DNA from 3 places in the Pseudomonas rhodesiae genome. Region 2 is predicted to be linked to each of the others. Evidence: riboswitches for the same ligand, from Rfam matches in the RefSeq annotation. Region 2 holds a riboswitch; each other region holds the start of a gene.
What was found. Region 2 has a riboswitch for cobalamin ahead of cobW (cobalamin biosynthesis protein CobW). Riboswitches for the same ligand answer to the same signal wherever they lie in the genome.
Positions count from the first base shown of each region.

Region 1: another riboswitch for cobalamin. It lies ahead of cobO (cob(I)yrinic acid a,c-diamide adenosyltransferase); the one in region 2 lies ahead of cobW (cobalamin biosynthesis protein CobW).
Region 3: another riboswitch for cobalamin. It lies ahead of HRH33_RS18295 (ABC transporter substrate-binding protein); the one in region 2 lies ahead of cobW (cobalamin biosynthesis protein CobW).

Region 1 covers NZ_CP054205.1:4,325,268-4,334,904, reverse strand. Annotated here, with positions in the region: gene hda (DnaA regulatory inactivator Hda) at 1-394, shown strand, start outside; gene HRH33_RS19545 (C40 family peptidase) at 604-1,233, shown strand; gene HRH33_RS19540 (C40 family peptidase) at 1,378-1,917, shown strand; gene HRH33_RS19535 (PQQ-dependent sugar dehydrogenase) at 1,965-3,278, opposite strand; cobalamin riboswitch at 3,378-3,630, shown strand; gene cobO (cob(I)yrinic acid a,c-diamide adenosyltransferase) at 3,710-4,321, shown strand; gene HRH33_RS19525 (cobyrinic acid a,c-diamide synthase CobB) at 4,318-5,667, shown strand; gene bluB (5,6-dimethylbenzimidazole synthase) at 5,664-6,314, shown strand; gene cbiB (adenosylcobinamide-phosphate synthase CbiB) at 6,311-7,219, shown strand; gene cobD (threonine-phosphate decarboxylase CobD) at 7,212-8,201, shown strand; gene HRH33_RS19505 (cobyric acid synthase) at 8,198-9,637, shown strand, end outside.
Region 2 covers NZ_CP054205.1:2,697,981-2,707,617, reverse strand. Annotated here, with positions in the region: gene HRH33_RS12195 (magnesium chelatase ATPase subunit I) at 1-554, opposite strand, end outside; gene cobN (cobaltochelatase subunit CobN) at 551-4,315, opposite strand; gene cobW (cobalamin biosynthesis protein CobW) at 4,319-5,380, opposite strand; cobalamin riboswitch at 5,473-5,671, opposite strand; cobalamin riboswitch at 5,713-5,920, shown strand; gene HRH33_RS12180 (CbtB domain-containing protein) at 6,018-6,206, shown strand; gene HRH33_RS12175 (CbtA family protein) at 6,218-6,910, shown strand; gene HRH33_RS12170 (cobalamin biosynthesis protein) at 6,907-7,299, shown strand; gene cobM (precorrin-4 C(11)-methyltransferase) at 7,370-8,116, shown strand; gene nfuA (Fe-S biogenesis protein NfuA) at 8,456-9,040, opposite strand; gene HRH33_RS12155 (fatty acid cis/trans isomerase) at 9,134-9,637, opposite strand, start outside.
Region 3 covers NZ_CP054205.1:4,046,970-4,056,606, forward strand. Annotated here, with positions in the region: gene HRH33_RS18275 (aldehyde dehydrogenase family protein) at 1-743, shown strand, start outside; gene HRH33_RS18280 (ATPase domain-containing protein) at 817-2,259, shown strand; gene HRH33_RS18285 (response regulator) at 2,283-2,645, shown strand; gene HRH33_RS18290 (DNA/RNA non-specific endonuclease) at 2,742-3,671, shown strand; cobalamin riboswitch at 3,708-3,900, shown strand; gene HRH33_RS18295 (ABC transporter substrate-binding protein) at 4,019-5,029, shown strand; gene HRH33_RS18300 (FecCD family ABC transporter permease) at 5,026-6,042, shown strand; gene HRH33_RS18305 (ABC transporter ATP-binding protein) at 6,039-6,803, shown strand; gene HRH33_RS18310 (GNAT family N-acetyltransferase) at 7,315-7,818, shown strand; gene HRH33_RS18315 (alpha/beta hydrolase) at 8,281-9,225, opposite strand; gene tspO (tryptophan-rich sensory protein TspO) at 9,225-9,637, opposite strand, start outside.

The DNA of each region.
Region 1 (9,637 bases), 1.6 Mb from region 2:
CGACCTGCAGGCCATCGCCGGCAAGGCTGACTGGGAAGAAGCGCTGTTCCATCTGTTCAACCGCCTGCGTGACAGTGGCCGACGCCTGTTAATTGCGGCCTCCACATCGCCGCGGGAATTGCCGGTCAAGCTGGCGGACCTTAAATCGCGCCTGACCCTGGCGTTGATCTTCCAGATGCGCCCCTTGTCCGACGAAGACAAATTGCGCGCCCTTCAATTACGAGCCTCCCGGCGCGGCCTGCACCTCACCGATGAGGTGGGGCATTTCATCTTGACCCGTGGCACTCGCAGCATGAGCGCATTGTTCGATCTGCTTGAACAGCTCGACCAAGCTTCCTTGCAGGCGCAAAGAAAATTGACGATCCCTTTTCTCAAAGAGACTTTGGGCTGGTAACACGTTGATTTTCAATGTTTCGACACTTTTCAGGCGCCAGAAAACCTGCGTTTGAGCCCGGCGAGCTACGCATTTTTGTCGATAAATGGAATTACGGCTTAGATGTCAGGGTCGAATCGGGAAGTCACAAAAGGCACGATTGAATTTGCAAATCGATGTGATAGAGGGCATAGTCGCGGCTTCTAAATCTATCAGCCACGGTCGTGCCCATGCTAAATCGCTTCGCACCCCTCGTGCCTCTCGCACTCGTTACCCTGTTGTTTGGTTGCGCGTCCCACCCTCAACAAGTGGCAGAACAGCAAAAACCACAGGTTCAAAACCAGGCAAAATTCGTCGCGGCGCAATCTTCCACTGTTTATGAGGAAGAAGTGGCTACCGAAAAAGAGCTGGCCGATTTCTCCGGCAGCAAGCCTTATCAACTCCCAGTGCTGGCCGACAGCATTCTTGAACGCGGCATGTCCCTGATCGGTACCCGTTACCGTTTCGGCGGTACCTCCGAGGCCGGTTTCGATTGCAGCGGCTTTATCGGCTACCTGTTTCGTGAAGAGGCCGGCATGAACCTGCCGCGTTCGACGCGCGAAATGATCAACGTTAATGCACCGTTGGTCGCGCGCAACAACCTCAAGCCCGGCGATCTGCTTTTCTTCAGTACCAGTGGCCGTGGGCGCGTCAGCCACGCCGGTATCTACTTGGGCGATAACCAGTTTATCCACTCCAGCAGCCGTCGCAGCGGCGGTGTTCGAGTCGACAATCTGGGCGACAGCTACTGGAGCAAAACCTTTATCGAAGCCAAGCGTGCCTTGGCGATGGCTCCGACTACCGTTACCGCCAGCAAGTAAAGTTAAAGTGATACTTGAAGTTTGACGTGTAAGCGCTAGAATCCCTGGACATTGTTGTAATCGGTACGCGCGAGCTTTGCTTGCGCGTTCTGGTTTTCAGCGTTCGGCAGCGAAAGCCGCATCCAGACCAGGATTGTTCTGCACATGTCGACCTCGGCCCGCCTGATTCTTATCCTCTGCGCCGCGCTTATCAGCGCCTGCGCCAGCCGCCCACCGCCCGCGCCCGTCGCGGTCAAGCCCAAGCCGGTGTTCAACTATTCCACGCAAAGTTTCTCGCCTGCCGCCGAAGACGTGCTGTTTCGTGCGCTCGGCCTGGTCGGCACGCCTTATCGCTGGGGCGGCAACACCCCGGACTCTGGGTTTGATTGCAGTGGCCTGATCGGGTTTGTGTTCCGCGATGCCGCCGGCATTTCGTTACCGCGCACCACCCGTGAGCTGATCGTGATGCGTGCCCAAGATGTGAGCGAGCAGAACCTGCAGACCGGCGACCTGTTGTTCTTCGCCACCGGCGGCGGCTCTCAAGTCAGTCACGCCGGCATCTACGTGGGTGAAGGCCGCTTTGTACACGCACCGCAAACCGGCGGTACGGTGAAGCTGGACACCTTGTCCAAAGCCTATTGGCAGAATGCCTACCTGAGCGCCAAACGCGTGTTACCGGCTGAGCATTTGGCACGCAATCCTTAATCCAATGTGGGAGGGAGCAATTCCCTCCCACATGGTTTTTGCGGTGTTTATTTAGCGGCCGACACCCGCCACACCTTGTTCCCCACATCATCGGCCACCAGTAAATCGCCTTGCTGATCAATCACCACGCCCACCGGCCGGCCCATGGCTTTTTCATCTTGATCGAGGAATCCGGTCAGTACGTCCACCGGTTGCCCTTTCGGCTGGCCACCCTCGAACGGTACGAAGATTACTTTGTAGCCACTGTGTGGCTTGCGGTTCCACGAGCCGTGCTGGCCGATAAACGCGCCGTTGCTGAAGGCGGTAGGCAATTTGTTCCCTTGCGCAAACGTCAAGCCCAGTGAAGCGGTATGGGGCCCCACTGCATAGTCCGGGGCAATGGCTTTGGCCACCAGGTCCGGATTCTGTGGCGTGACGCGTTCATCCACGTGCTGGCCGTAGTAGCTGAAGGGCCACCCATAGAAAGCGCCGTCTTTGACCGACGTGATGTAATCCGGCACCAAATCGCTGCCGATCTCGTCGCGTTCGTTCACTGCGGTCCACAGTTTGCCGCTCTGGGGTTCCCAGGCCATACCGTTGGGGTTGCGCAAGCCTGAGGCGAAGATGCGGTGCTGGCCGCTGGCGCGGTCCACTTCCCAGATCGCAGCGCGGCCTTGTTCGGCCTCCAGGCCATTTTCACCGACGTTGCTGTTGGAGCCGACGCTCACGTACAGCTTGCTGCCGTCCGGGCTGGCGATCACGTTTTTGGTCCAGTGGTGGTTCAGCGGTCCGCCCGGCAGCTCGACCACCGTGGCGCCTGCGGTCTTGATTGCAGTGGCACCCGGTTGATAGGCAAAGCGCAGCAGCTTGTCCGAATCGGCGACATAGAGGTCGTTGCCCACCAGTGTCATGCCGAACGGCGAGTTGAGATTTTCCAGGAACACCGTGCGGGTTTCCGCCACACCGTCGTGGTCGGCATCGCGCAACAGGGTGATGCGGTTCGGGCTGGGTACGCCGGCGCCGGCGCGGTCCATGACCTTTTCCATTACCCAACCACGAATGCCTTTGGCGTCATCCGGCTTGGGCGGCGCGTTGGTTTCCGCCACCAGCACGTCGCCATTGGGTAAAACGTACAGCCAGCGCGGGTGATCCAGGCCTTCGGCAAAAGCGCTCACCTGCAAGCCTGGTGCTGCCGTGGGCTTGGCGCCGTCGGGCCAGCCGATGGCCGGGGCGATGTTGACGGTGGGGATCAGGGTCTTGTTCGGTTGCGGTAAGCGCGGCGATGGCCCCGTGCCGTCGCTGATCTGCAACGTGGAGCTTTCACCGCAGGCGGCGAGGCTGCCGGCGAGCATGATCAGTAAGGCGAGTCTGGTTTTATGCATGGTGTTCTCCTTGATACCTGTAGGGATAGAGGAGGGCGCGGGTGCGATGGTTCAAGAACAAGGCCGGCTTTAATTGACGCTCCACCCCCAACCCACTAACCTTCGCGGCTTGTTTCAGGTGCTCTGTGACCCACGGGTCGACGGAGTGAAACAGGGAAGCCGGTGAGTGAGCGCACTTGTACACAGTGTGGCCGCGATCCCGGCGCTGCCCCCGCAACGGTAAATGAGTCAAGACGCTGCCTTTGGCCACTGTATCCCAGCGATACGGGAAGGCGCAGCGTCGGTCTGTTCCTGGTTCGCCGGGAGCGGTCCACTTATGAGCCCGGAGACCGGCCTGGATCATTCAACAGCATCACGGTGGGCGATGCTTGGCTGTCTGATTGTGTTTTTCCCTGCCCGCCGTTTTTGTCCAGCCCCAACGGAGAGCTGCCATGACCGATTCCCCCGACCGCGACGAACGCCACCTGGCGCGCATGCTGCGCAAAAAAGCCGTGATCGACGAGCGCATCGCCAATTCCCCCAATGAGTGCGGTTTGCTGCTGGTGCTGACCGGCAACGGCAAAGGCAAGAGCAGCTCGGCCTTCGGCATGCTGGCCCGGGCCATGGGCCACGGGATGCAGTGCGGTGTGGTGCAGTTCATCAAGGGCCGCCACAGCACCGGCGAAGAGCTGTTCTTCCGGCGCTTCCCCGAACAAGTGCGCTTTCATGTCATGGGCGAAGGCTTCACCTGGGAAACCCAGGACCGCCAACGCGACATCGCCGCCGCCGAAGCCGCCTGGGCTGTGTCCCGCGCGATGCTGCAAGACCCGACTATCGGCCTGGTGGTGCTGGACGAACTGAATATCGCCCTCAAGCACGGCTACCTCGATCTGGACCAAGTGCTCAGCGACCTGCAAGCCCGCCCACCTATGCAGCATGTGGTGGTCACCGGCCGTGGCGCCAAGCCCGAAATGATCGAGATGGGCGACACCGTCACCGAAATGGGCATGCTAAAGCACGCTTTCCAGGCCGGTATCAAGGCACAGAAAGGCGTCGAACTTTGAATCAGCCTCGTCATTGCCCGGCCGTCCTGATCGCCGCACCGGCGTCCGGCCAGGGCAAAACCACCGTCACCGCCGCGCTGGCCCGCTTGCATCGCAACCTGGGGCGCAAGGTGCGGGTGTTCAAATGCGGCCCGGACTTTCTGGACCCGATGATCCACGAGCGCGCCAGCGGTGCGCCGGTGTATCAACTGGACATGTGGATGGTGGGCGAGCAGGAGAGTCGCCGTCTGCTGTGGGAAGCCGCCGGCGAGGCCGATCTGATTCTGATCGAAGGCGTAATGGGCCTGTTCGACGGCACGCCTTCCAGCGCCGACCTGGCGCGGCATTTCGGCGTGCCGGTGCTGGGCGTGATCGACGGCACCGCCATGGCCCAAACCTTCGGTGCCCTGGCCTTGGGCCTGGCGCGTTACCAGCCGGACCTGCCGTTCGCCGGGGTGCTGGCCAACCGTGTCGGTACGCTGCGTCATGCGCAACTGCTCGAAGGCAGCCTCACCGAGGGCCTGCGCTGGTATGGCGCGCTGTCCCGCGAAACCGGGATCGAGCTGCCCAGCCGCCACCTGGGCCTGGTGCAGGCCAGTGAGCTGAATGACCTGGACCTGCGCCTGGACGCCGCCGCCCAAGCCTTGGGCAGCAGTTGCGAAGTGGCGGTGCCGCCGCCGGTCACGTTCGCCGCGCCGACGATCGTCGAAGCCGAACCGCTGCTGGCCGGTGTGCGCATCGCGGTGGCCCGCGACGAAGCCTTCGCGTTTACCTACGGCGCCAGCCTCGACCTCCTACGGGCTATGGGCGCCGAGTTGCACTTCTTCTCACCGATCCACGACCGCGAACTGCCCGACGCCGACAGCCTCTACCTGCCCGGCGGCTATCCGGAGCTGCATCACCAGGCCCTGGCGCAAAACACTACGATGCTGGCCGCCATCCGCGCCCATCACGCGGCCGGCAAACCGTTGCTCGCCGAGTGCGGCGGCATGCTCTACCTGCTGGACTCGCTCACCGATGTCGACGGCAACCGTGCCGAACTGGTGGGCCTGTTGCAGGGCGATGCGGTGATGCAGAAGAAACTCGCCGCCCTGGCCCTGCAAAGCGTCGAATTGCCCGAAGGCGTGCTGCGCGGCCATACCTACCATCATTCCCTGACCAGTACCGAGTGGCAGCCGATTGCCCGTGGCCAAAGCCCTAACGGTGGGCGCGGTGCCGAGGCAGTCTTCCGACAGGGGCGGATGACTGCCTCTTACGTACACTTCTATTTCCCATCGAATCCGACGGCGGTCGCCGCCTTGTTTGCCCCGGACCGAGCTGAAACCCCCTCTACTGTGGGAGGGGGCTTGCCCCCGATAGGGCTATGACCGACAACGCTTTCCCCCAGGCCGACCGCGACGCCGTCTACCGCGCCATCGCCGAACGCCGCGATATGCGCCACTTCAGCGGCGGCAGTGTCGCTTGCGAGGTGTTGCAGCGCCTGCTCCAGGCTGCGCATCAGGCGCCGAGTGTCGGCCTGATGCAGCCGTGGCGCTTTATCCGCATCAGCGACCGCGTCTTGCGTGGGCAAATTCAACAACTGGTGGAAGAGGAGCGCGTGCGCACCGCCGAGGCGCTTGGCGAGCGCTCTGACGAATTTATGAAGCTTAAGGTCGAAGGCATCCACGACTGCGCCGAAGTCCTGGTGGCGGCGCTGATGGACGATCGCGAGCGACATATTTTCGGGCGCCGTACGTTGCCGGAGATGGACATGGCGTCGCTGTCCTGTGCGATCCAGAACCTGTGGCTGGCGGCCCGCGTCGAAGGGCTGGGCATGGGTTGGGTCTCGTTGTTCGAACCCCAGGCCCTGGCTGACCTGCTGGGGTTGCCCGTCGGTGCCAAGCCGCTGGCGGTGTTATGCCTGGGCCCGGTGGCCGAGTTTTACCCGGCACCGATGTTGCAACTCGAAGGCTGGGCCGAACCTCGGCCGCTGAGTGACATGCTGTATGAAAATGTGTGGGGAGTGAGTCGATGAGTGTGGCCTTGCTGTGTGTCGCCGCCGTGGCGCTGGATGCGCTGCTGGGCGAGCCCAAGCGTTGGCATCCGCTGGTGGCGTTCGGCAATTTCGCCGGGCGCATCGAGCAGCGTTTCAACAGCGGCGGGCGCGGCTGGCGCAGCCATGGCGTCACCGCCTGGTTTATCGCGGTGGTGCCGCTGACGCTGCTGGCCACCGCTTTATCGTGGGCGCCCTATATCGGTTGGGTGCTGGAGATCCTCGCGCTGTACTGCGCCCTCGGTATGCGCAGCCTCGGCGAGCATGTGTTGCCGGTGGCCCAGGCATTGCGCGGGGATGACCTTGATGAGGCGCGCAAACGCGTGAGTTATCTGGTAAGCCGCCAGACCAGCGAACTGGACCGCACCGAAGTCGCCCGCGCCGCCACCGAGTCGGTCCTGGAAAACGGCAGCGACGCGGTGTTTGCCGCGCTGTTCTGGTTTGTGATCGCCGGTGTGCCCGGTGTGGTGCTGTACCGCCTCAGCAATACCCTGGACGCCATGTGGGGCTATCGCAACGAACGCTTCGAACGGTTCGGCTGGGCGGCGGCAAAAATCGACGATGTACTCAACTACATTCCCGCGCGTCTGGTGGCGTTGACCTACGCCGTACTCGGCAAAACCGGCCTGGCCCTCAAATGCTGGCGCACCCAGGGCCCGACTTGGGACAGCCCCAACGCCGGTCCGGTCATGGCGTCCGGTGCCGGTGCCTTGGGCGTCGAGTTGGGCGGTGCAGCGATCTATCACGGTGAACTGCACCAACGTCCGCCACTGGGCGAAGGCCCGGCGGCGGATGCGGACGCCATCGAGCGGGGCTGGCAACTGGTGCAGCGCGGCGTATGGTTGTGGCTGCTGATCCTATGCGCGGGGGCGCAATTCTATGCTTGAACATGGCGGGCGACTGCGTAAGGCATCCATTCAATACGGGATCGCCGAAGCCAATTGGTTGGACCTGTCCAGCGGCCTCGCGCCCTGGCCCTGGCCGATCCCAGAGATACCGCTACGGGCCTGGGCACGCCTGCCGGAAAACGACGACGGCCTGGAGCAGGCCGCCAGCGAGTATTACGGCGCGCCCCACCTGTTGCCGGTGCCTGGCTCCCAGGCCGCGATCCAGTTGCTGCCGCGCCTGCGCCGCGCCGGCAAAGTCGGCGTGGTGTCGCCGTGCTACGCCGAACATGCCGAAGCCTGGCGCCGCGCCGGTTATGTGGTGCGCGAGGTCCAGGAGCAGGAAGTGGACTTTTTCCTCGACGGCCTCGACGTGCTGGTGGTGGTCAACCCCAACAACCCCACCGGCCTGAGCTTGAGCCCCCAACGCTTGCTGGATTGGCACGCGCGCCTGGCCCAGCGGGGCGGCTGGCTGGTGGTGGACGAAGCCTTTATGGATGTCACGCCGCATTTGAGCCTGGCGGGTCAGGCCCATCTCGTCGGCTTGATCGTATTGCGTTCGTTCGGCAAGTTTTTCGGCCTGGCTGGAGTGCGCTTGGGCTTTGTCCTGGCCGACCGTAAGTTGCTCAAGCTGCTCGCCGATCAGGTCGGGCCATGGGCAGTCAGCGGGCCGACGCGGGTGTTGGGCCAAGTCTGCCTGCGCGATGCCGAAGGGCAGGCACGCCAGCGTGCGCGTTGCCTGGAGGCCGGCGCGCGTTTGTATGCGTTGCTTGAACAGCGGGGGTTCCAGCCACAAGGCGGCTGCGCGCTGTTCCAATGGCTGATCACGCCGCATGCCGAACGCATGCATGAGTTCATGGCCCAGCGCGGCATCCTGCTGCGCTTGTTCGTTCACAACAGCAGCCTGCGCTTCGGCCTGCCGGACACCGAGGCCGACTGGCTGCGCCTCGACGAAGCCCTGGTCGCCTATAAGGACGCCACATGAGCACGCTGATGGTGCAAGGCACCACCTCCGACGCCGGCAAAAGTACTCTGGTAACCGCGCTGTGCCGTTGGCTGATTCGTCAGAGCGTTGCCGTTGCACCGTTCAAACCGCAGAACATGGCGCTCAACAGCGCCGTGACCGCCGAAGGCGGCGAGATCGGCCGCGCCCAGGCCGTGCAGGCCCAAGCCGCGCGGCTGGCGCCCCACACCGACATGAACCCGGTGCTGCTCAAACCCAACAGTGACACCGGCTCCCAGGTGATCATCCATGGCCGCGCCGTGACCAGCATGAACGCCGTGGCCTATCACGATTACAAAGCCATCGCCATGCAGGCCGTGCTGGCCTCCCATGCGCGACTGAGCGCGGCCTACCCAGTGGTCATGGTCGAAGGGGCGGGATCCCCGGCGGAGATCAACCTGCGCGCCAACGACATCGCCAACATGGGCTTCGCCGAAGCGGTGGACTGCCCAGTGCTGCTGATCGCCGATATCAATCGCGGCGGTGTGTTCGCTCACTTGGTGGGCACTTTGGAATTGCTCTCGCCCAGCGAGCAGGCGCGGGTCAAGGGCTTCATCATCAACCGCTTTCGCGGCGATATTGCGCTGTTGCAGCCAGGCCTGGATTGGCTTGAGGCACGCACCGGTAAGCCGGTGGTGGGGGTTCTGCCCTATGTGATGGATTTGCACCTGGAGGCCGAAGACGGCATCGACCGGCGCCAGATCGACAAAGCCGCCCAGGTCCTCAAGGTGGTGGTGCCGGTGCTGCCGCGCATCAGCAACCATACGGATTTCGACCCGCTGCGCCTGCACCCCCAGGTGGACTTGCAATTTATCGGCCCGGGCCAAGCGATCCCGGCCGCCGACCTGATTATCCTGCCGGGCTCTAAAAGCGTGCGCAGCGACCTCGCCTACCTGCGCGCCAATGGCTGGGACAGTGCCGTGGCGCGGCACTTGCGCTACGGCGGCAAGGTGCTGGGTATTTGCGGCGGCCTGCAGATGCTCGGCGAGCAGGTGCACGACCCCCTGGGTCTGGAAGGGCCTTCCGGTTCCAGCGATGGCCTGGGGCTGCTGGCCTTCAGCACGACCCTGGAGGAAGAGAAGCAATTGCGCAATGTGCGCGGCCGTTTGCTGCTGGAAGACGTCGAGGTCAGCGGTTATGAAATTCACGCGGGGGTAACGTCCGGCCAGGCTCTGGCGAGCCCAGCCGTGCGCCTGGACGACGGCCGCCATGACGGCGCGCGCAGTGCCGACGGGCAGATCCTCGGCACCTACCTGCACGGCCTGTTCGAAACGCCGGCCGCATGTAGCGCGCTGTTGCGCTGGGCGGGGCTGGCGGATGTGCAGGAGGTGGACTATCACGCCCTGCGCGAGCGCGATATCGAGCGTTTGGCGGATCTGGTGGAGCAGCATTTGGATACCGATTTATTGCGCAGTCTG
Region 2 (9,637 bases):
CGGCGCCGGAGGATCTGCCCGCGCTCGGCCGGCAAGGTGTGCCCGCTTAACGCCACATTGAAGCCGAAGCGGTCCAGCAGTTGAGGGCGCAACTCGCCCTCCTCCGGGTTCATGGTGCCGACCAGTACAAAGCGCGCCGAATGGCGGTGGGAAATGCCGTCGCGCTCGATCAGGTTGGTGCCACTGGCGGCCACGTCCAGCAGCAAATCCACCAGATGATCGGGCAGCAAATTCACTTCATCCACATACAGCACACCGCCATCGGCCTTGGCCAACACGCCCGGGGAAAACTGCGCACGCCCCTCGCCCAGCGCGGCGTCCAGATCCAGGGTGCCCACCAAGCGTTCTTCGGTGGCCCCCAGCGGCAACGTCACGAATTGACCGCTGGCCAACAGATCGGCCAGGCCACGGGCCAGGGTGGACTTGGCCATGCCGCGCGGACCTTCGATCAGCACGCCGCCGATCTTGGGATCGATAGCCGCCAGGCACAGCGCCAGTTTCAGGTCATCGGCGCCGACCACGGCGGACAGCGGGAAATGGGGAATATCGGTCATTGACTGTCTTCTTCTATATCCAGCAACAGGTTTTCCAAGGCGTCACGGTAAGCACCTGGCGCCTGCCAGAGGCCGCGCTGCTGGGCTTCGAGCATGCGCTCGGTCATGTCGCGCAATGCGTCGGGGTTGTGTTGCTGCACGAACGCCCGGGTGTCGGGGTCGAGCAGGTAGGCATCGGCAAGCAAGGCATATTGATGATCGTCAATCAGCGCCGTGGTGGCGTCGAAGGCGAACAGATTGTCCACGGTGGCCGCCATCTCGAACGCGCCTTTATAGCCATGACGCTTCACCCCTTCGATCCACTTGGGGTTGGCGGCGCGGGCGCGGATCACCCGGTTCAGCTCTTCCTTCAAGGTGCGAATCTTCGGCAGGTCCGGCTGGCTGTGGTCACCGTGGTAGCTGGCGGCCTTGTCGCCGCTCAGGGTTTCCACAGCGGCGAGCATGCCGCCCTGGAACTGGTAATAGTCATTGGAATCAAGCAGGTCGTGTTCGCGATTGTCCTGGTTCTGCACCACCGCCTGCACCTGGCTCAGGCGCTGGGCGAATTGCTCGCGGGCAGCGGTGCCCTCGTCGGACCCGCCATAGGCGTAGCCACCCCAGTTCAGGTAGACCTCGGCCAGGTCCGCACGGCTTTGCCACAAACGCCCATCAATCGCGCCCTGCACCCCCGCGCCATAGGCCCCCGGCTTGGCACCGAAGATGCGCCAACCGGCCTGCTTGGCTGCCGCGTCGTCGTCCAGCCCGGATTGACGCAATGCCTCACGCTCGCTGCGCACCTTGGCGGCCAGCGGGTTCATATCGTCCGGTTCGTCCAGCGCTGCCACCGCCTGCACCGCCGCGTCGAACAGGCGGATCAGGTTGGCGAAGGCATCACGGAAGAACCCCGACACGCGCAAGGTCACATCGACGCGCGGGCGGTCCAGCAGGCTGATCGGCAGGATCTCGAAGTCGTCCACCCGCTGGCTGCCGGTGGCCCAGACCGGGCGCACGCCCATGAGCGCCATGGCCTGGGCGATATCGTCGCCGCCGGTACGCATCGTAGCGGTGCCCCATACCGACAGGCCGAGCTGACGCAGGTGATCGCCATGATCTTGCAGGTGCCGCTCCAGAATCAGGTTGGCCGACTGGAAGCCGATACGCCAGGCCGTGGTGGTGGGCAGGTTGCGCACATCCACGCTGAAGAAATTGCGCCCGGTGGGCAGCACATCCAGGCGCCCGCGACTCGGCGCACCGCTGGGCCCCGCCGGCACGAAGCGACCGCTCAGCGCATCCAGCAAGCCGCGCATTTCCGCTGGGCCGCAGGCGTCCAGGCGCGGCGCGACGACGCTGCGCAGGTTGTCGATCACCGCACTCACCTCTTCCCAGCCCGGTGCCTGCAATACCGCCAGCGGGCCGTCCAAGGCTTGCTCGATCAACTGCGCCGCATACAGCTCCAGGCGCTCGCGGGTATCGCCAGCGGTGCGCCAAGGCTGACTATCAATGCCTTGCAGCACCTCGGGGCGCCGGCCGGTCCAGGGTTCGGCCAGGGCGCAGTCCAGCGGGTCGAAGCCCAGCGCGAAAGCCTTGGCCAACACGCGCAGCAGGCTCGATTGCGCGCCACGCCCGTCGCCGCGCGGAATGCGCAGCAAGGCCAGCAATGTGTCGATGCGCAAACGGCCCTGGGGCGATTCGCCGAAGATGTGCAGGCCGTCGCGAATCTGAGATTCCTTGAGGTCGCACAGGTAGGTGTCCAGGCGCGGTAGCCAAATCGCGGCATCGGCATCGCCGTCCAGCTGCAGTTCCTGGTCGATGCGGGTTTCGCGCACCAGTTTGAGAATGTCTTTCTGCAACTCGCGAGCGCGGCGTGGGTCGAGCAATTGCGCTTCGTAATACTCGTCCGCCAGCAGCTCCAGGTCGCGCAGCGGACCGTAGGTTTCGGCGCGGGTCAGCGGTGGCATCAGGTGATCGATGATCACCGCCTGGGTACGACGTTTGGCCTGGGCGCCCTCGCCCGGGTCGTTGACGATAAACGGATAGATGTTCGGCAGCGGCCCCAGCAATGCATCCGGCCAGCAGTGCTCCGAGAGGCCCACGCCCTTGCCCGGCAGCCATTCCAGGTTGCCGTGCTTGCCGACGTGGATCACGCCATGGGCGCCATAGGTATGGCGCAACCAGAAGTAGAACGCCAGGTAGCCATGGGGCGGCACCAGGTCCGGGTCGTGGTACACCGCGCTGGCGTCCACCTGATAGCCGCGCGCCGGCTGGATACCGACAAAGGTCAGGCCCAGGCGCAAGCCGGCAATCATCAGGCGGCCATCGCGGCACATCGGGTCTTGCTGCGGCGCGCCCCAACGCTGCAACACGGCCTGGCGGTTGGCTTCGGGCAAGCGCAAGAACAACGCCTCGTACTCGTCCAGGCCCAGGCTCTGGTGGCAAGGGCGCAGGTCCAGGCTGTCGAGGTCGTTGGTCACGCCACCGAGCAGTTCATGGATCAACGCCGTGCCGCTGTCGGGCAGTCGATCCGGCAGCGGATAGCCCTCGGTTTGCAGCGCGCGCAGGATATTCAGCGCCGCCGCCGGAGTGTCCAGGCCGACGCCGTTGCCGATGCGACCGTCACGGGTCGGGTAGTTGGCCAGCACCAGGGCGATACGTTTTTCCGCATTCGGCACCCGCGCCAGCTCGACCCAGCGCCGCGCCAGTTCGGCGACGAAATCCATGCGCTCGGGCGCGGCGCGATAGCACACCACGTCGGACTGGCTGCGCTCGCTGCGCCAGGCCAAATCCTTGAAGCTGATCGGCCGGCTGATGATGCGTCCATCCAGCTCCGGCAAGGCAATGTGCATGGCCAGGTCACGGGGCCCCAGGCCCTGTTCGCTGGCCTCCCAGCCGGGCTGATTGTCCTGGGCGCAGATCGCCTGGATCACCGGGATATTGCGCCGAAACGGGCGTAAATGCGGCGCCTCCGGGCTGGATTGAGCAAAGCCGGTGGTGTTGAGAATGACCGCCGCGCCGACCTCGTCCAGCAGATCCTCGACCACCGTCAGGCAGCCAGGCTCCTTCAAACTCGCCACCGCCATTGGCAACGGGTTAAGCCCCGCCGTTTGCAGACGCTGGCAGAACACATCGATAAAGCCGGTATTGGCCGCCTGCAGGTGGGAGCGATAGAACAGCACCGCCGCCACCGGCCACTCGGCGCGCCAATCCGCCTGCCAATCGCTCAAGCGTGGGGTGGCGTGGCACGGGTGATAAATCGCCGTGCGCGGCAAGGTGTGGGGCTCGGCCCAGGCATAGTCACGGCCCAGGTGAGCGCTGGCCAGGCAGCGATAGAAATCCAGCGCATTGCCCAACCCGCCCTGGCGCAGGAACTGCCACAAGCGGTCGCGCTGTTCGGCGTCAACCGTGCTCAGGCCGCTGAGTTCCGGGTCCGGGCGATCATCCCCCGGCACCAGAATCAACGTCACCCCACGTTCGGCCAGCTCCGCCAGGCGCTCGACGCCATAGCGCCAGTAACCGATACCGCCGTGCAGCGAAATCAGAATGACTTTTGCGTGGCGCAGTACCTCGTCGACGTACAGGTCCACCGAGGCATGGTTCTGCACCTGCATGGGGTTGGCCAGGCGCAGGCTGGGGTAGTCGTCGGGCAGTTGCCGGGCTGCTTCGGCCAGTAGCGCCAAGCTGGAGTCGCCACTGCACAGGACCACCAGTTCGGCGGGCGTCTGGCCAAGGTCGGCGATATTGTCGTCCGCGACAAAACCGCCGGGCTGAGTCCTGAGCAGGTGCATGGGTTAAACGCTGAGCGCGGCGCGCAGTTGCGCTTCGAGTCCGGCGGCGTCCAGGTCCTGACCGATCAGCACCAGGCGCGTGGTGCGCGGCTCGTCGGCCGTCCAGGCGCGGTCGAAGTGTTTGTCGAAACGGGTACCCACGCCTTGGATCAGCAGGCGCATCGGTTTGTTGGGGATAGCGGCGAAACCTTTGACGCGCAGGATGCCGTGCTGCACCACCAATTGCGTCAGGGCGTCGAGCAGCAGCGCTTCGTCGGCCTGTGGCAGATCAATGGAGATGGAGTCGAACGCGTCGTGGTCGTGATCGTCTTCACCTTCGTGGTGGTGGTCGTGATGGCTGTGACGCGCGTCGATGTGTTCCTCAGAGCCTGCGCCCAGGCCGATCAGCACCTCCAGGGGCAAGCGACCGCTGCTGGCTTCAACGATCTTCACCGCCGGCGGCAGTTCTTCGGCGACTTCCAGGCGCACACGGGCCAGGTCATCGGGGCTGATCAGGTCGCACTTGTTGAGGATCACCAGGTCGGCGCTGGCCAGTTGGTCGGCGAACAGTTCGTGCAGCGGCGATTCGTGGTCCAGGTTCGGGTCGAGCTTGCGCTGGGCATCGACCTGATCCGGGAACGCAGCAAAAGTGCCGGCGGCCACGGCTGGGCTGTCGACCACGGTGATTACCGCGTCAACCGTGCAGGCGCTGCGGATTTCCGGCCACTGGAAGGCTTGAACCAAAGGTTTTGGCAGGGCCAGGCCCGAGGTTTCGATCAGGATATGGTCGAGGTCGCCACGGCGCGCCACCAATTCGCGCATCACCGGAAAGAACTCTTCCTGCACTGTGCAGCACAGGCAGCCGTTGGCCAGTTCATACACGCGGCCGTTGGCTTCTTCCTCGGTGCAGCCGATGGAGCACTGTTTGAGGATCTCGCCGTCGATGCCCAACTCGCCGAACTCGTTGACGATCACCGCAATGCGACGGCCCTGAGCGTTGTCGAGCATATGGCGCAGCAAGGTGGTTTTGCCCGAGCCGAGGAAGCCGGTAACGATGGTGACGGGAAGTTTGGCCAGTGTTTTCATCGGATGCCCTTGGGGGCGGGCATACGGGACGATAGGCCCTGCGCAGGCGCGCAGCAGCGGATTCGTCACCGGATCACCCCGCCCGGTTGAATTAAAAAATCGGTGACGAGGCAGGTCTCCTGGCTTGGGGCGTTCGGGTCGCAAGACCGGCGCTGACTGCGCCTTCCCGCCTGATGGCAGTGGCATGGCAGTCAACTGAACCCTTCACAGTTGCGGGGGCAGCCGCGGCTTGGACCGCGTTCCCTTCTTAGCTTCGACCTGGGCCGAAGAACCTCGAAGGTGCAAGGCTACAGGGGGATGGTGAATTTGACTACCGCTGCTCTGCATGCTTTCCTACAGACCTTGTTTCGGGTGCCCTTCACAGGGTGAAACGGGAAACCGGTGCGCCATCTTGCGATGGTCAGTCCGGTGCTGCCCCCGCAACGGTAAGCGAGCGAAGCGTCACGGCCACTGTGCTTGAGCATGGGAAGGCGACGCTTTAAGGGTTCTTGGCAGAGCCCCCTCGCAAGCCCGGAGACCGGCCCGAAAAAACCAGATAACAACCCGCGGTGGGCGGGCGCTGTTCAAACCCTGCGGGTCCGGCTCGCGGGTTTTTTATGCGCACGTCCCCACCCCAGACACCTGAAAGGGACGCGCCATGTCGATCATCAGCAGCACTTCGCCCGCCACCAGCGGCACCACTACCCTGAGCCAACGCCTGACCGCCGCCATCGGTGCGTCGATCCTCGGCGCGTGCCTGGTGTATTTCGCCGGCTTTTCGCACATCGAGGCGGTGCATAACGCCGCCCACGATACCCGCCACAGCGCCGCGTTCCCGTGCCACTGAGACCTGCCGAGATGATTAAGCGTATTGCGCAAACCGCAGGATTCACCGGCCTGCTGGCCGCCCTGCTGCTGACCCTGCTGCAAAGCTTCTGGGTGGCACCGCTGATTTTGCAGGCCGAGACCTTCGAGCAGGCACCGGCAGCCCATGAACACGCCACCGGCACCGCCGCGCATACCCACGACGCAGAGGCCTGGGAGCCGGAAGATGGCTGGCAGCGCGTGCTGTCGACCACCGCCGGCAACCTGGTAGTGGCCGTCGGTTTTGCCTTGATGCTGGCCGGTCTCTACACCCTGCGCGCCCCGACCCGCACGGCTCAGGGCCTGCTGTGGGGCTTGGCCGGTTATGCGACTTTCGTGCTGGCACCCACCCTGGGCCTGCCGCCGGAACTGCCGGGCACCGCAGCGGCTGACCTGGCGCTGCGTCAGGCCTGGTGGATCGGCACCGCCGCGTCCACCGCGGCCGGTATCGCCCTGCTGGTGTTCGGTCGCAACGCGCTGCTCAAAGTCCTGGGCGTGGCCATCCTTGTAGTGCCCCATGTGATTGGCGCGCCACAGCCGGCAGTGCATTCGATGCTGGCGCCGGAAGCGCTGGAAGCGCAGTTCAAAATCGCTTCGCAGCTGACCAACATGGCGTTCTGGCTGGCGTTGGGCCTGATCAGCGCGTGGTTGTTCCGGCGTAACCGCGACAGTCATTACGCGGCATGAGCCTCGTCGCCGGTCTGGGCTGCCAGCGAGGTTGTGAGGTTCACAGCCTGTTGGCGTTGCTGGATGAGGCATTGGCCGAAGCAGGCGTCGAGCGCCGGCAGCTCACTGCACTGGCGAGTATCGATCTGAAACACGCTGAACCAGGGCTGCTGGCGTTGGCCACAGCCTTGGCCCTGCCCTTGTGCTGCTTTAACGCCCAGCACCTGGCGGCACATGAAGGTCGGCTGAGCCACAAATCTGCCGTGGCTTTTGCCCACACCGGCTGTTACGGCATTGCCGAAAGCGCCGCGCTGGCAGCGGCCGAACAGCTCGACGCAGCCCCTGCCAGACTGCTGATCACCCGCCGCAAAAACGCCCGTGCCACCGTGGCATTGGCCTGCACGGGTTAAAAACCCGATAATCGCCCTCCCCGATCATGAACAATCTTCATGCTCGTCCGTTTTTTCACAGGAACGCTCCATGACCGTCTACTTTATCGGCGCCGGCCCCGGCGACCCGGAATTGATCACTGTCAAAGGCCAGCGGTTGATCCGCAGTTGCCCGGTGATTATCTACGCGGGGTCACTGGTGCCAGCGGCGGTGCTGGAGGGCCATCAGGCCTTACAGGTGGTCAACAGCGCTGAGCTGCACTTGGAACAGATCATTGAGTTGATCCAGACCGCCCACGCCAATGGCTTCGATGTGGCGCGAGTCCACTCCGGCGACCCGAGCCTGTATGGAGCCATCGGCGAGCAGATTCGCTGCTTGCGTGAACTGGGCATCCCATTCCAGATCATCCCCGGCGTGACTGCCGTTGCCGCTTGCGCGGCCTTGCTGGAAACCGAACTGACCCTGCCGGACATCGCCCAGAGCGTGATCCTGACGCGCTACGCCGACAAGACCCCCATGCCCGCCGGCGAAGACTTCGCCAGCCTGGCTCGACATGGCACCACCATGGCGATTCACCTGGGGGTCAACCATCTGGAAAAGATCGTCGCCGAACTGCTCCCACACTACGGTGCGGATTGCCCGATCGCCGTGGTGCATCGCGCAACCTGGCCGGATCAGGATTGGGTGACAGGGACGCTGGGGGATATTGCCGGGAAAGTCGTCGCCAAAGGGTTTCGACGCACGGCGTTGATTTTAGTGGGTCGGGTGTTGGCCAGTGACGGTTTCAGTGAATCCTCGTTGTATCGGGCGGGGCATGTGCACCTTTATCGAACTTGATAAATAACTTTATCAATTAGATATAAGCTTTTGATTTAGTTTATTTTTATAGAGGCGTATCAGTTGGCGGCTTAGTTGCTGATCCGGCGCTATCGGGGGCAAGCCCCCTCCCACAGTAGACCGCGTTCACTGGACGCTGTGAGGTTGCTTCATGTGGGAGGGGGCTTGCCTCCGATAGGGACTTCCAGTAGTTGAAGGCCACGCTGACTCACTACAATCTTAGGCAAGCCTTTTCATCACTTAATCTGATTTATGAGATAAATATCTCAACCAACTGAATTTAAACCAAAAAAAACGGCGCTCACGGGCGCCGTTTTTTGTTCGCAGCGAACGCCTTACTCAGTAGTAGGCGTTTTCTTTCTGCGTATGGTCGGTCACGTCACGCACACCCTTGAGCTCCGGAATACGCTCCAGCAAGGTGCGCTCGATGCCTTCCTTCAAGGTTACGTCGGCCTGGCCGCAGCCTTGGCAGCCGCCGCCGAACTTCAACACAGCGATGCCATCTTCGACCACGTCGATCAGGCTGACCTGACCGCCGTGGCTGGCAAGTCCTGGGTTGATCTCGGTTTGCAAGTAGTAGTTGATGCGCTCGTTCACCGGGCTGTCGGCGTTGACGTTCGGCACCTTGGCGTTCGGCGCCTTGATGGTCAACTGGCCGCCCATACGGTCGGTGGCGTAGTCCACCACCGCGTCGTCGAGAAACGCTTCGCTGAAGCTATCGATGTACGCGGTGAAGCTTTTGAGCCCCAGGGCAGTGTCTTCAGGTTTCTCTTCACCGGGCTTGCAGTAGGCAATGCACGTCTCGGCGTATTGGGTGCCGGGCTGGGTGATAAAGACGCGGATGCCGATGCCCGGGGTGTTCTGCTTGGACAGCAGGTCGGCCAGGTAATCGTGGGCGGCGTCGGTAATGGTTATGGCAGTCATGGAAACTCCTCACAGGCTTGCCGGCAGTTTACGCCAAATCATTACAGAGTTACAAAGTCCTAGTATTTTTGTCGGAAAAGCCCGTCACGCAGATCAGAGGTTTTGATAACGATTCATGTCCAGCACGCCCTCTTCCAGTGGAGTGGTCTCGTGGAGGTAGCGCGACAGGTCGTGAAAATACGCCCAGAACTGCGGATGGCTGCGACGCACGCCCCAGCGATCGACGATCTTCTCAAAGCTCTCGGCGTCCTGGGCCTGCTCCATGCGGGAGACGAACTCCGGCACGTCCCCGGCGGGAATATTGAACATAAAGTTCGGGTAGCTGCTCAGCACCCCAGGGTAGACCGTCAGCGTGTCCAACCCCGGCTGGTAGCGGTACGCCTCCCCTAGCAGGAACGCCACGTTACTGTGGGCACGGTTGCGCAACAGGCTATAGACCTCACGTTTGCCGCTCGGGGTTTCCACGCGCAGCATCGTGGCTTCGGGCAATTGATTGATCACTTTGAGCCCAGCCGCCGGGCGCGACGCAAGGCGGCTGAGGGCCTGGTCGACGTCCTGCAGCGCCGGATCGATGCCCTCACGCGAGCAGTACGCACC
Region 3 (9,637 bases), 1.3 Mb from region 2:
CCGGCATCGCCATCGGCTCACAGGCCGGCGCCGCGCTGAAAAAATGTGTGCTGGAACTGGGCGGCTCCGACCCATTTATCGTGCTCAACGACGCCGACCTCGACGCCGCCGTGCAGGCCGCCGTCATCGGCCGCTTCCAGAACAGCGGCCAGGTCTGCGCCGCCGCCAAGCGCCTGATCATTGAGGAAGGGGTGGCACAAGCCTTCACCGCGAAGTTTGTCGAAGCCACTCGCGCCCTGGTCATGGGCGACCCGACCGCCGACAGCACTTACGTCGGCCCGATGGCGCGCTTCGACCTGCGCGACGAACTGCATGGGCAAGTCCAGGCGACCCTGAACGAAGGCGCGACCCTGCTGCTGGGCGGCGACAAAGTCGAGGGGGCCGGCAACTATTATCAGCCGACGGTCCTGGCGGATGTCACCGACCAGATGACCTCCTTCAAACAAGAACTGTTTGGCCCGGTAGCCTCGATCATCACTGCCCGCGATGCCGACCACGCCGTGGCCCTGGCCAATGACAGCGAGTTCGGCCTCACCGCCAGCATTTTCACCGAGGATCCGGCCAAGGCGCGCCAGATCGCCGACCAACTGGAGACTGGCGGTATCTTCGTCAATGCGTTCAGCGTTTCCGATCCGCGCGTCGCTTTTGGCGGTGTGAAAAAGAGCGGGTTCGGCCGCGAGTTGTCGCACTTTGGCGTACGAGAGTTCTGCAATGCGCAGACGGTGTGGCTGGATCGCAAGTAGCCCCATTGAACAAATGGCGTTAGCATCCTGTCCACTCGGCTTAACAGCATGTTTTTAGGGTCAGGATCGCACTGTGGAAAAGCTAAATCGCCTTCAAAGCGGAATCGAAGGGCTGGATGCTCTGCTCAAGGGAGGGCTGGTGTCTGGGGCGTCCTATATCATCCAGGGGCGCCCCGGCTCCGGTAAAACCATCCTCGCCAACCAGCTGGGGTTTCATCACGCGCGCAACGGCGGCCGCGTCTTGGTCGCTACGTTGCTGGCGGAATCCCACGACCGCCTTTTCCAGTTTCTGTCCACCCTGAGCTTTTTCGATGCCTCCCGCGTCGGCGCCGAAATCCAATTCGTCAGCGCCTTCGACACCCTGGAAAACGAAGGTCTCGACGAGGTGGTGAAGTTGCTTCGGCGCGAAATCAGTCGGCAGAAGGCTACCGTCATGGTGGTGGACGGCCTGCTCAATGCGCGCTCCAAAGCTGACTCACCCATCGACACGAAAAAATTCATCTCCGAACTGCAAGGCCATGCCGCCTTCGCCGGTTGCACCGTGCTGTTTCTAACCAGCTCGCGATTGGACGACGGCAGCCCAGAACACACCATGGTCGACGGCGTGATCGAAATGGGCGAAGAACTGTTCGGCACCCGCTCGGTCCGCCGTATCCAATTGCGCAAGACCCGCGGCAGCGGCGCGCTCACCGGCCTGCACGAATGCGAAATCACCAACGACGGCCTGGTGGTGTACCCGCGCCTGGAAAGCCTCTATGGCCGCCCTTCCGCACCGGACAGCGCCGACCTGACGCGCATCCCCAGCGGCATCACTTCATTGGACGCGATTCTCGGCGGCGGCCTGCACAGCTCCAGCGTGACCCTGGTGATGGGCCCGTCGGGCATCGGCAAAACCACCCTGGGCCTCAAGTTTTTATCCGAGTCCACGGTGGACGCGCCGGGTCTGCACTTCGGCTTTTACGAAAGCCCGCAGCGCCTGCAACTCAAGGGCCTGTCCCTCGGCATCGACTTGCAACAGATGCAAGACAGCGGCGCCCTGAGCATCGCCTGGCAGCCCACCACCGAAGGTTTGCTCGACGGTCTGGGCGCGCGTCTGCTGGGCCTGGTGGAAGAAAAAGGCATCAAGCGTCTGTTTATCGACAGCCTCAGCGGCATGACCCGCGTGTCCACCAACCCGGCGCGCATCACCGATTTCTACAGCGCGCTGATGAACGAACTGCGCGCCCGTGGCGTCACGGTATTCGCGACCTGGGAAATGCACGATCTGTTCGGTTCCGAGGTCAGTTCACCGGCATCCGAGCTGTCGAGCATTGCCGACAACTTGATGTTGATGCGTTTCTTCGAGATTCAGTCTGAACTTAGAAGGACGCTTTCCATTCTTAAGGTCAGAGACAGCTTCTATGACCCCTCGCTTCTGGAAGTGGTCATCCGCGACCAAGCCGTTGATCTAAGAAAGGTTTCAAGAAATGCCCCCTCAGTGGTGTCCAATTCAGCGCTGCCTGGTTCAGCTTTTTAAGTCTTTGTGTGGGTTGGACTGACATGACCACCATCCTGGTCGTCGATGACGAATATCTGATCGCCGACATCCTTGGCTTCGCGCTGGAGGATGAGGGGTTCATGGTCGTCACAGCGAGCAACGGACGCAAGGCACTGGACGTGCTGGAGCGCGAACGCCCGTCGCTGATCATCACCGACTTCATGATGCCGGTGATGGACGGTCAACAGCTCGCCGAAGCGGTGCGCGCCCTGCCGAGCGTCAATCACCTGCCGATCATCCTGATGAGCGGCGCGCAGGCGCACATCGGTATGGAGCGCTCGGACTTGTTTGACGCCGTGCTGGCCAAACCCTTCAAGATCGATCTGATCGTCGCCGAAGTGAGAAGGCTGCTGGCGGCGACGTGACAAGCGCCGCCTGGACAAGGGCGATAGCGACCAGGCTGAAATTGTCATGAGCCTATGCTGCACTGGTGTGCATTCAAGGACCGAGAGGAACACCCCATGCCAGCCCGCAATCCCCCTATCGATTTGTCCCATCGCCCGCGCCTGGCCGATCTGCGCCCACTGATCGCGCCAAGCGCGAGTCTGCTGGAAGCCCGGGCAGCAACCCCACGGGTGACCGCCGCCAAGGATCTGCAGGACCGCCAAGGTTACGCCACGGATTTTCTCAGCCGCTTCGTCGTGCCTTGGCCCACTACAGACGAGGCGTTGCAGGATGATGTGGAACCACTGCGCCTGGACTACACGCACTTTTCGATAACGATGTCGCGCTCGCGGCGACTGGCGCTCTACGTGGGCGTCAATATCGACGGCGCCAAGCACGTAGACATTACCCGCAGCAACGACACCTGGGCCTACGACGGTCGCCTGCCGATCAGCGCGCAGGTGGGCGAAGCGCTCTACACCAACAATGGCCTGGACCGCGGCCACCTGGTACGGCGCCAAGACCCCAACTGGGGCGAGCAGGCCGCCACCGCCAATGTCGATACCTTCCATTTCACCAACTGTTCGCCGCAAATGAGCGGGTTCAACCAGAAGACCTGGCTGGAGCTGGAAGACTACATCCTGGACAACACCCAACGCTGGCAAGCCCGCGCCACCGTGTTCAGCGGCCCGGTGTTCGCCGATGACGACCGCGTGTACCGTGGCGTGAAAATCCCCAAGGCATTCTGGAAAGTGGTGGCTTACCTGGGCGATGACGGCAAGCCCTCGGCCAGTGCCTACATGATCGACCAAAGCCGCGAGCTGGGGCAGCTTGACCTGATCTTCGGCCCGCTCAGGACCTACCGGCGCAGCTTGCTTCAAATTGAACAACTGACCGGCATCCGCTTCGCCAACCTGGCTGACTACGACGGCTTCAGCAACGAAGAGCGCGCTACGGGCACGCGGATTGAGGCACTCATCCGGGGCCCGCAAGACATTCGTCTATGACCGGGCGTTCTTCGGGCTATATCGCCTCGCCCTGATCGACTACCATACCGCGCCGGTTCCCGAACGGGACTAATAGGGAATCCGAAGCGCGGTACGCCGCGCCAATCGGAACTGCCCCCGCAACTGTAGGTGCCGAGCCTGCTCCCCACTGCCACTGGACGCGTCCGGGAAGGCTGGAGCGAGGCGACGACGCATCAGTCAGGAGACCTGCCGGCCCAGCAACATCACTAACCGGCGGGGTGTCCGGGAAGGACTTCCTTGCCCGGCCCTTGGCGGCGGTGTTCAAGGGCGTGTTTCCATGACCGTAGCTCCCCAGTCGCACGTACGGTCCACACGGAGAACGCCCCATGCTGCCACGCGCTACCGCCCTGCTCGCCAGTTTCGGCCTGGCCACCCTGGCTCACGCCGCGCCCACTCATTACCCGCTGACGGTGCAGAACTGCGGCAGCACGCTGACCTTTGCCCAGGCCCCCGCGCGCAGCGTGACCATCGGCCAGACCGCCACCGAGATGCTTTACACCCTCGGTGTCGGCGACAAAGTGGTCGGCACCTCGCTGTGGTTCAACCCGGTGTTGCCGCAGTTCAAGGCGCAGAACGACACCATCGAGCGCCTGGCCAATAACGAACCGAGCTTCGAAGCCGTGATCGCCAAGCGCCCGCAACTGGTGGCCGCCGAGCTGGAATGGGTGGTCGGCCCCCAAGGCGTGGTGGGCACACGCGAGCAGTTTCATGAGCTGAACATCCCCACTTACCTGCTGCCCTCCGATTGCGAAGGCAAGGACAACCTGGTGGGCGCCGACGGCACGCGGCTGGAGCCGTTTCGCATCGACACCATCTACAAAAGCATCAGCCAACTGGCAGCCATTTTCGACGTCCAGGATCGCGGCCAACAGCTGAACGACAGCCTCAAGGCGCGCCTGGCCAAGGCCGTCGCCACGGCGCAGGGCAAGGGACTCAAGCAGGCCAGTGCGCTGGTGTGGTTCTCCAGCTCCGAGATGGCCAGCGACCCGTACGTGGCCGGCCATAAAGGCGTGCCCGAGTTCATGCTGGAGACCCTCGGCCTGCGCAACGTGGTGCAGTCCGACGAAGAGTGGCCGGCCGTCGGCTGGGAAACCATCGCCAAGGCCAACCCGACCTTTCTGGTAATCGCCCGCATGGACCGCCGCCGCTACCCCGCCGACGACCACGAAAAGAAACTCGCTTTCCTGCGCAGCGACCCAGTCACGCGCAACATGGACGCGGTCAAACATAACCGCATCATCATCCTCGACGCCCTGGCCTTGCAGGCCAGCGTGCGCACCTTCGATGGCCTGGAACAACTGGCCAGCGCCATCGACGGCTACGACCTGCCGCAATGACCGCCAGTCTGCTACGCACCCTCCTCGCCCTGGCGCTGCTGCTCGCTGCCGTACTCGCCGGGGTGGCCATCGGCGAAACCGCCATCGAACCCCAGGTGGTGTTGCAGGTGCTCGCCAACAAACTGTGGCACGCGGGTTATGTGCTCGACCCCATCGACGAGGGCGTGGTGTGGAACTACCGCCTGACTCGCGCCCTGGTCGCCGCCGCCTGCGGTGCCGGGCTGGCCACTTGCGGGGTGATCCTGCAATCGCTGCTGCGCAATCCGCTGGCCGATCCGTATTTGCTGGGCATCAGCGCCGGCGCGTCGACCGGCGCGGTGCTGGTGGCGCTGATGGGCGTGGGCGGCGGGCTGGTGTCGCTGTCGGCGGGCGCATTCGTCGGCGCGATGGCGGCGTTTGCCCTGGTGATCCTGCTCGCGCGGGCCAGCGGTTCGTCCAGCGGCACCGGCCAGATCATCCTGGCGGGCATTGCCGGCTCGCAGTTGTTCAACGCCCTCACCGCCTACCTGATCACCAAGTCGGCCAGCTCCGAACAGGCGCGCGGCATTCTGTTCTGGCTGCTGGGCAACCTCAGCGGCGTGCGCTGGCCATCGGTGTGGCTGGCGGTGCCGGTGGCGCTGTTGGGGTTGGCGGTATGCCTGTGGCACCGTCGCGCGCTGGATGCGTTTACCTTCGGCAGCGACTCGGCGGCATCCCTGGGCATCCCAGTGCGGCGAGTGCAGATCGTGCTGGTGGGCTGCGCGGCGCTGGTCACGGCGGTGATGGTGTCGATTGTGGGCTCCATCGGTTTTGTCGGCCTGGTGATCCCCCACGCCGTACGCCTGTTGCTGGGCACCGGGCACTCGCGCCTGCTGCCGGCCAGTGCGTTGGGCGGCGCGCTGTTTCTGATCGCCGCCGATGTGCTGTCGCGCACTTTGATCAAGGGCCAGGTGATTCCAGTCGGCGTGGTCACGGCGCTGGTGGGCGCGCCGGTGTTTGCGCTGATCCTGATCGGCCGGAGAAACGCGCGATGACGGTGTTGAGCTGCACCAACCTGGGCTTCAAAGTGCGCGACGCCGAGCTACTGCGCGGGATCGATCTGCAGGTGGCCCAGGGGGAAACCCTGGGCATCGTCGGCCCGAACGGCTCGGGCAAATCCACCTTGCTCAAGCTGCTCGCCGGCCTGCGCCCGCCGGCCAGCGGCGAAGTGCGCTTGGGCGAGCAGCGCCTGCACGACCTGTCGCGCCGCGCCATCGCCCAGCAACTGGCGGTGGTGGAACAACAGGCCGACACCGACGACGCCATCCGCGTGTTCGACGCCGTGGCCCTGGGGCGCACGCCCTGGCTGTCGGCGCTGAGTCCATGGTGCGCCGAGGACGACGCCATCGTGCGCCAGGCCCTCGTCGACGTGGACGCTACACACCTGAGCCAGCGCGCCTGGCGCAGCCTTTCCGGCGGTGAACGCCAACGCGTACACATCGCCCGCGCCCTGGCGCAACGGCCCCGGATCCTGCTGCTGGACGAACCGACCAATCACCTGGACATCCAGCACCAACTGGCGATCCTTAAAGGCGTGCAAGCGCTACCGGTGACCACCCTGATCGCCCTGCATGACCTCAACCAGGCCCTGACCTGCGACCGCCTCGCCGTGCTGGATCGCGGGCGCCTGGTAGCACTGGGCAAACCGCTGGAGGTGCTCACCCCGCAACGCCTGCAAGACACCTTCGGCGTGCAGGCGCACTACCTGACCGACCCGTTCGATGGGGCGCAGATACTGCGGTTACGGCCCAACTGATCAAACAGCCAGGGCGTGGGGCGGATTCTGGGGATTGCTCTATATGGTTGGTGGATAGGCTTGTTGTGGTGAGCGGGCTTGCCCTAATGCCAGTCAGTTAAGGCGAGATGGGCAATGACTAAAAAATCGGAGCCAATATGCGAATCTAAACGGCCTACTCAGTATTAACTGGAAGAACCGGCTCAAAATGTGGGAGGGGGCTTGCCCCCGATTGCGCTGGTGAGTCAGCCCATCTGCCACTGACCCACCGCAATCGGGGGCAAGCCCCCTCCCACCTTCCTCGAAAAGAGTCGTAATGACCTTCGTCCTGCAGACCCGCGCCGAGTTGTTCCCGTCCCTCAGCACCGCCGGTCTACCCGCCGATCTAGCGCAGATACTGCGGTTGCGGCCCAACTGATCAAACAGCCAGGGCGCGGGGCGGATTCAGCCTGCGTAGACGAGTAATTTTCCAGTTCTCTATTTCAGCTCAACCAGTCAAGGGCACACTGTGAAACTTGATAAAAGCACCACGATGCTGCCGGCACTCACACTTACACCAACAACGATAACCGCCGCCGACATCCCCGACGTACTGACCTTCGTCCTGCAGGCCCGCGCCGAGTTGTTCCCGTCCCTCAGCGCCGCCGGTCTACCCGCCGATCTAGCGAGTTTCGAAGCAACGTACCTTCAGGGTGGAGGTCAATTCATGATCGTGCGTAACGCCGGTGCGATCGTTGCCGCTATCGGCTATCTCCACTACGACGGGCGTTTTCCCCAGTTGAACTACCAAGGCCTGAACACCGTGGAAGTGGTGCGCCTGTACGTGCTGCCGGCGTTCCGTGGTTTTGGCCTGGCAAGCAGGCTGTATCGGGCGCTAGAGGCACAGGCCCGAGCCGATGAAGTGCAGATGATGTACCTGCACACTCACCCGTTTCTACCGGGGGCGATTGATTTCTGGAGACGTCAGGGCTTTGAAGTGGTGGATATCGAGTCAGACCCGGTCTGGCAGACCACTCATATGCAACGGCAGTTGTGAGTCCACTCAGGTGAGCGGGCTTGCCCTGATGCCAGTCAGTTAAGGCGAGATGGGCAATAACTAAAAAATCAGAGCCAGTATGCGAATCTAAACGGCCTACCCAGTATTAACTGGAACAACCGGTTCAAAAGGTGGGAGGGGCGGTGCGACGATTCGACTTGCCCCCGATTGCGGTGGGTCAGTGACAGATGGGCTGACTCACCAGCGCTATCGGGGGCAAGTCGAATCGTCGCACCGCCCCTCCCACCTTTGATAGTCATCGCTGCCTGGATCATACGGCGTACTGCCGCGCAGTTTGCGGCCTGCGAATCCGTCCTCAGCCTGGCGCAGAAAATCACTCACTGAGTCCTTAACTGCCCGGCGTTAGGGCAAGCCCGCTCACCACAAAAAAACCGCTCATCACAGCGCATCGACTCACCACGAAAAGAGTCGTCAGGCCCACTGTCGATGTGATGCGCTGTGTTAGCGCGAAGACTGTTCACCAGTGAGGCAACCGCTGATCCACTGTCGGCTATACGCCAATACCGCATCCGCCATGGCCACCGGAAAGTGGATAAACCCGTGGGCCGATTCCGGCAGCAAGTGCGCCTCTACCTGGGGCCAGCGCTCGGCGAGCAACCGCGTGTCGTCCAGCAGCGGGTCCAGCTCGCCGACAAACATCAAGGCCGGCGGCATCCCCTCCACCTCACCAAACAGCGGCGATAACGGGGGCTGCCGACGCTGCTCGTCACTCAGTCCCGGGGTCAGCAAGCGCAGCGCGTCGACCATGCCCGGCCCGTCCAGCAGCAACGTATCAGGGCCTGCCGCCCGCACGCTGGGGCTGCCGGTGAGGTCGTAGACGCCGTAATACAGCACCGCGCCGCTGATCCGTTGGAGCAGCGCCGGCCATTGTTTCAGCGCGAGCAATGTCGCGGTCGCCAGGTGCCCACCGGCCGATTCGCCGACGACGATCACCGGCAACCCGGCAAACTCCGGTTCACCGAGCAGCCAGCGCGCGGCGGCCAGGCAGTCCTGCATCAGGCCCTGGACCGGCGTGTCGACCGCCAAACGATAGTCCACCGACACCACTATCACGTCGCAGGCGCGCACCATGCCCAGGTTGAGGTCGTCGTCCATTTGCGCGTTGCCGATCACCCAGCCGCCGCCGTGGATATCCAGCACCACGCCCTTGGGTGGGCCATTGGGACGCAGGATGCGCACCGGCACCTGAATGCCGTCCTGGCGAATCAAGCGGGTTTCAGCGGCTGGGCCTTTCTTGATTTTCTGGCTGATGCGCAACAACGTCTGCAACACGCGCGGCGTGACGCGATTGCGGATCTTGAAGCGCGGCATCCACCCAAGCTTCTGGTTGAAGCGGCGCATCTGGGCCAGTTCGGTCGCACTGGCGGGCCATGGCTGCAGGGCCATCAGCGGTTATTACGCAAGATCGAAAAATTCAACGCCGCCGCCACACACAGCCACGCCAGGTACGGGAACAGCATCAAACCGGTGAGCAGGTCCAGGCGCACGGCCAGCACCACCATCGCAGCGACGGTAAGCCACAGCAGCACGATAATCACCATGCCCGCCAACAGTCGGTGGGCGCCGAAAAACACCGGGGTCCACAAGGTATTCAAGGCAATCTGCGCCGCCCACAGCGCCAATACCATCTGGCTGCCGGGGATCAGGCTCAAGCGGTAACCAGCCCAGGCCAGCAGTAAATAGATGATCGTCCACGCCACCGGGAACAACCAATTGGGCGGTGTAAAGCTCGGTTTGACCAGGGAGTCGTACCACGCGCCAGGCTTGAAAATGATGCCGGTACTGGCGGCGGCGGCGC